Solitalea lacus: one gene and its partner. The protein of the gene in region 1 binds, or shares a complex with, the protein of each later gene. Links are inferred from orthologs where the notes say so. Each region holds a gene or a part of one and is shown on either strand. Other genes may lie near its edges.

Evidence for each region.
Region 2: rpsK (region 1) and rpsT share a complex: the UniProt entries of both Bacillus subtilis proteins name them as parts of the 30S ribosomal subunit. The link is inferred for Solitalea lacus from one-to-one orthologs.

What each region holds. Positions count from the first base shown.
Region 1 is NZ_CP091740.1:3,812,460-3,815,682, reverse strand. Bases 338-3,223 are described here. They hold rpsK (30S ribosomal protein S11), read left to right. Parts: upstream 338-1,527; coding sequence 1,528-1,920; downstream 1,921-3,223. Other genes in these bases: L2B55_RS16360 (DNA-directed RNA polymerase subunit alpha), read left to right, coding at 2,699-3,223; rpsD (30S ribosomal protein S4), read left to right, coding at 1,984-2,592; rpsM (30S ribosomal protein S13), read left to right, coding at 1,049-1,426; rpmJ (50S ribosomal protein L36), read left to right, coding at 905-1,021; infA (translation initiation factor IF-1), read left to right, coding at 685-903. Also shown: more of map, read left to right, coding at 1-337. UniProt on the Bacillus subtilis protein: Located on the platform of the 30S subunit, it bridges several disparate RNA helices of the 16S rRNA. Forms part of the Shine-Dalgarno cleft in the 70S ribosome.
Region 2 is NZ_CP091740.1:1,390,031-1,393,078, forward strand. What follows is about bases 202-2,912. They hold rpsT (30S ribosomal protein S20), read right to left. Parts: upstream 1,829-2,912; coding sequence 1,574-1,828; downstream 202-1,573. Other genes in these bases: L2B55_RS05885 (M16 family metallopeptidase), read right to left, coding at 202-1,354; L2B55_RS05895 (homoserine O-acetyltransferase family protein), read right to left, coding at 2,083-2,912. In the rest of the region: L2B55_RS05880 (insulinase family protein), read right to left, coding at 1-13; more of L2B55_RS05885, read right to left, coding at 35-201; more of L2B55_RS05895, read right to left, coding at 2,913-3,048. UniProt on the Bacillus subtilis protein: Binds directly to 16S ribosomal RNA.

The DNA of each region.
Region 1 (3,223 bases):
TGGAGTAACTTCCTTAAAGCTTGATCAAATTGCCGAGGAGTTCATCCGCGACAATAATGCAATACCTGCTTTTAAAGGATATGGAGGATTCCCTGCATCACTTTGTATTTCGGTAAACGAAGTAGTGGTGCATGGATTCCCTTCTAAAACTGAGTTGAAGGAGGGAGATGTTATCTCTGTGGATTGTGGTGTACTGAAAAACAAGTTTTACGGTGATTCGGCCTACACATTTGCGGTTGGTGAAATTGCCCCTGAAGTGCAACAATTACTTACTGTTACCAAGGAGTGTCTAGCATTAGCAATTGAAAAAGCTGTTGTTGGAATGCGCTTAGGAGACATTGGTTTTGCAGTTCAAGAGCATGCTGAAAAGCATGGATACGGAGTGGTAAGAGAACTTGTTGGCCATGGGGTTGGAAAGCGATTGCATGAAGATCCTCAGGTACCTAACTACGGTAAACGTGGTTCTGGTATTAAATTACAACAAGGCTTGGTTATAGCGATAGAGCCAATGATCAACTTGGGTACCCATCGTGTCAAACAAGCAAATGACGGTTGGACTATCTACACACATGATCGTCAGCCTTCAGCGCACTTTGAGCACACTGTATCAGTTTCAAACGGGAAAGCCGATGTTTTATCTACTTTCTCTTACATTGAAGAAGTATTAAAAAAATAATATACTAAATGGCAAAACAATCCTCAATTGAGCAGGACGGAATCATTAGAGAAGCATTATCAAATGCAATGTTTCGTGTAGAACTAGAAAACGGCCACGAAATTATTGCACATATCTCGGGTAAAATGAGAATGAATTACATCAAAATTTTACCTGGCGATAAAGTTAAATTAGAAATGTCGCCTTACGATTTAACCAAGGGGCGTATCACTTATAGGTATAAATAAAATGAAAGTTAAAGCATCAATTAAGAAGCGTAGCGTTGATTGCAAAATCATTCGCAGAAACGGGAAACTTTATGTTATTAACAAAAAGAATCCTAAGTACAAACAGCGTCAAGGGTAATTTAGAACTTAATAGATTGAATTAAATATGGCAAGGATAGCAGGTATTGATTTACCAAGAAACAAACGAGGAGAAATCGGCCTAACTTACATTTTTGGTATCGGTCGTAAATCAGCTCAAGAAATTTTGACTGAAGCTGGTATTGATTGGAATACTAAAGTGCAAGATTGGAATGATGATCAACTAGGTGCAATTCGTACAATTATCGATCAGAAATTTAAAGTTGAAGGTGCTCTTCGTTCAGAAGTGCAATTAAACATTAAACGTTTGATGGATATTGGTTGCTACCGTGGTGTTCGTCACCGTAAAGGTCTTCCACTTCGTGGTCAACGTACTAAGAACAACTCACGTACCCGTAAAGGTAAACGTAAGACTGTTGCTGGTAAGAAAAAAGCTACTAGATAATAGTAGATAAGCAAGTTTAGGGTTATTGAAGTGATTTTGATAACTGATTACCTCCCTTAGAAAGGATTACTAAGGGTATACTTTTAAGTTTAACTATAAGAATGGCTAAGTCAACAAAAAAAGTTACTAAGAAGCGTATTGTAGTGGTTGAGGCTCAAGGCCAAGCTCACATCAACGCAACTTTTAACAACATTATTATCACCCTTACCAACAATCAAGGACAAACTATTTCTTGGTCTTCAGCTGGTAAAATGGGTTTTAAAGGTTCTAAGAAAAATACCCCTTACGCTGCTGCACAAGCTGCTACTGATTGCGGTAAAGTTGCACACGACCTTGGTTTACGTAAAATTGAAGTATTTGTTAAAGGCCCAGGTGCTGGACGTGAGTCGGCAATGCGTACTTTACAAATCGTAGGTTTGGAGATCAGTTCTATTAAGGATATTACCCCGCTTCCTCACAACGGTTGCCGTCCTCCAAAACGCAGAAGAGTTTAATTAATTAGAGTTTTAAAGCTAAGATTTAGTGCCTAAAGGGTACTAATACTTTAACACAAAAAAATGGCTAGATATATAGGACCAAAATCAAAGATTGCTCGTAAATTTAATGAGCCTATCTTTGGACCTGACAAAGTTTTAGAAAAGAAAAACTATCCTCCAGGTCAGCATGGCGCTTCAAAAAGACGTGCTAAAAAATCAGAATACGCAGTTCAGTTAGCTGAAAAACAAAAAGCTAAGTATACTTATGGCGTATTAGAAAAACAGTTTGCTTTAATTTTTGACAAAGCTTCTCGTAAACAAGGTGTTACCGGTGAGTTATTGTTAAAATTCTTGGAAGCTCGTTTAGACAATACTGTTTACCGTTTAGGTATTGCATCTTCTCGTGCTGCTGCACGTCAGTTGATCGGCCATAAACACGTTACTGTAAATGGTAAGATTGTAAATATTCCTTCGTACTCATTGAAAGCTGGTGATGTTATTGGTGTACGTGAAAAATCTAAATCTTTAGAGGCTATCACTACTTCATTATCTGCTAACAGAGTATCTAAATACAACTGGTTAGAGTGGAATAAATCAGAAATGCAAGGTACGTTCCTTGCAATGCCTGAGCGCGATCAGATTCCTGAAAACATTAAGGAGCACTTGATCGTAGAGTTGTACTCTAAATAGTAGTTAATAATTGATGGTTATTTGTAAAGAAATATTCTATATTAGCAAATAACCATCAATACTGTAAATTAACGCTTAACTAATTTAATAAGTTTAAAAATCTCAAATGGCAATTTTAGCGTTTCAAAGACCTGACAAAGTAATCATGCAAAAAGCGACCGATTTTCAAGGTCTCTTTGAATTCCGTCCGTTAGAGCCTGGCTTTGGCGTAACAATCGGAAATGCTTTGCGCAGGATTTTATTATCATCTTTAGAAGGTTACGCAATTACCAGTGTTAAAATTGCAGGTGTTTCGCACGAGTTCTCTACCATTAAAGGTGTAGTAGAAGACGTTACCGAAATCATCCTCAATTTGAAGCAGGTACGTTTCAAAAAAACAGGCGAAAGTGGCGACTCAGAAAAAATCTTCGTTGTAATCAGCGGGCAAGACGCTTTTACTGCTGGTGATATTACCAAGTTCTCAAGTAACTTTACGGTATTAAATACTGATTTTATCATCTGCAACATGAACAGTGATGTAACTCTAGAGTTAGAATTAACTGTAAATAAAGGCAGAGGATATGTTTCAGCAGAAGAAAATAAATCAGCTGATGCGAATGTAGGTGTTATTGCAATCGATTCAATTTATACT
Region 2 (3,048 bases), 2.4 Mb from region 1 along the record:
ATATCTTTTTCATGATTTTGTCAGTTCTAAATAATTATTGGGTGCTTTTTGGTAAATAATACAATAATACGCGTTGATTAGGGCTTAAGTATTTTTTAGCCACATCCCTAATTTCTTCGCGTGTAATAGAACGATAAATATCAATTTCAGTATTGATCAAGTTGGTGTTTTTGTGGAAAGTGTATGCGTCAGCAAGGTTGTTGGCAATGCCTTCTACTCCTTTGTTGGCACTAACAAAATTGTTTTCCATAATGTTGCGCAGCTTTTCAAAATCCCTTTCCGAAACTAATTCGTTTTGTATCTTTTTAACTTCCTCATCTATATCCTTTAACAAATCATTAAGACTCGTATTGTTATTAGGCAGGGCATAAGTAATATATGCACCATAATCTTCTAATGAGTAATTAAATGCACCAACTTGTAAGGCATTTTTCTTGTCGTCAACCATTTTTTTATACAAGCGAGAGCTTCCTCCTTCTGATAAAATAGTCGAAATCATATTTAAAACATAGGAGTCTCTGGTTTTCATACCAGGAACACGATACGCAGTAATAATAGCCGGCAATTGAATGTTAGCATCATAGACGCTGTCAATAATAGGTTTAGAGATTGGGGCTTCAGTAACTTGTGGTTGCATTATAGCTGTACCTTTGGGAACTGCCGAAAAATATGCATTAATAAGTTTCTTGGTTTTTTCTGTTTCAAAGTCTCCCGCAATTATCAAGCAGGCATTGTTAGGGGCATAAAACTTTTTGAAGAAAGCTTTGAACTCATCCAGTTTGGCTGCGTCTAGATCTGCCATTGATCCGATAGTTTGCCAATGGTAAGGATGATTAGTAAATAAACGTTTAAATACTTCCTCTGCAAAGCGTCCATATGGCTGGTTGTCAACTCGCAGGCGCTTTTCCTCTTTTACAACTTCGTTTTGTGTTTTAACCCCTATATCATTAATTACCGGGTGAAACATGCGCTCTGATTCGAGCCATAAGCCTGTTTCCAGCTCATTTGAAGGTAACACTTCATAATAATAGGTACGATCTTGGGTTGTGTTAGCATTGTTTTGTCCACCAGCCTGTGAAACAATTTTCATGAACTCACCCCGCTTAATGTTATCTGAGCCTTCAAATAACAAGTGTTCAAAGAAATGGGCAAACCCGGTGCGGCCAACAACTTCGTTCTTTGAACCTACATGGTACATTACTGAAACTGTAACAACTGGCGCAGAATTGTCTTTATGTAAAATTACATGTAAGCCATTGTCAAGATCATACTCTGTGAACTCAACTTTTTGGGCATAAATAGATGAGCTGAAGCCCCAAAAGAGAGCAATAGCTCCAATTAGCCTTTTTTTCATATAAATTAAATAGATTAAATTGAAGGTTAAATTATGCCGCTAATTTAGAAATTCATATAAAGAATGTATACAAAACCTTGACGGTATGTAAAATATTACACTAAAATAAATGTAAAGGTGATTTTGAAAGGGAAGAGGATGTCAGGAGAATATTGGAACACAAAAAGCTCAATCCTAAAGGATTAAGCTTTTATGTATATCGTAAGTCAAAATTATTGACTAGCTTAATTTGCTTACAAACTTAGCTAACTTAGATTTGTTGTTAGCAGCTTTGTTTTTGTGAATAACGTTTTTCTTAGCTAAACGATCTAACATAGAAGAAACTTTTCTGTAAAGTTCAGTAGCTTCTGCTTTACTGTTCATTCCACGTAATTTTTTGATAGCGTTACGAGTAGTTTTAGCCTGGTAACGGTTTCTTAAACGTTTAGTTGCGTTAGCACGAATTCTTTTTATCGCTGATTTATGATTTGCCATGATATTATTAAACTCTTTTCTAAAAGGACTGCAAATATAGAGGTATTAATTTAAAATGCAAACTACATTTTAAAAATTAAGCTATTGTGTTTTAGTTCTATTCCGCCGATGCAAAGATATAAAAACTGTGATCCTTTAGGCATAAAACCTGATATTAATTTTTTATGGATTTATCTGATGTTTCTTCATTAAATTCATGCGGTTTTTGATAGGTTATTTTAATTAAAAACCGCACGAAAGGGGATTTTAAACGACTAAATATTTACTACGGACGAGTAGAAATTAGAAATAATTTTATCTAGTTGTTCCCATTCTATTAAGAACCCATCGTGCCCAAAGAAGGAATCAATTTCGACATACTTGGCGTTGTTTATATGTTGAGCCAGAAACTTTTGCTCACCTGGTGGGAATAATAAATCAGAACTTATTCCAACGCTAAGTGTCTTAGCCTTGATTTTTGATAGTGCCAATTCAACTCCTCCACGGCAGCGTCCAACATTGTGTGAGTCCATAGCTTTACTTAGGTGCCAATAGGAAAATGCGTTGAAGCGTTTCACTAGTTTATCACCCTGGTAAGCCTGGTAAGAACTTGCTTTATAATCATCAATTTTATTAATGTCAGCCTCTTTTTGAGTGATCTTGTATGCATCATAATGGCGATAGCTTAATAGGGCCATAGAACGCGCTGCTTTCATGCCCGCCAATCCAGCATCAGGACTGTTGTTTTTCCATGTTGAGTCGGCTGTAATGGCTAAACGCTGACTTTCATTGAACGCTATGCCCCACGGAGAATGGAATGCATTGGTAGCAATTAAAAATAGGTTCTTAATTAAATCAGGTTGTTCTATAGCCCATTCCATAGCTTGTTGGCCACCCACTGAACCACCGATTACAGTATGAATTTGATCAATTTCAAGATGCTTCCTTAAAATATCATGAGCTCGTGCCATGTCCCGGGTTGTTACCTGCGGAAAGGTATGATAATAAGCTGTTCCGGTTTCAGGATTAATTGATAAAGGGCCTGTTGTGCCGTAACAAGAGCCTAAAATATTTGCACAAATAATATAATGCTGTTCAGGATCGAAAACTTTTCCAGGACCAACCACTCCACTCCACCAATCACTTACATCGGCATTAGCAGTTAATGCATGGCATATCCAAATAACATTGTCTTTTTCTCGGTTTAATTTTCCTGTACTGAAATAAGTAATGTCTATTTG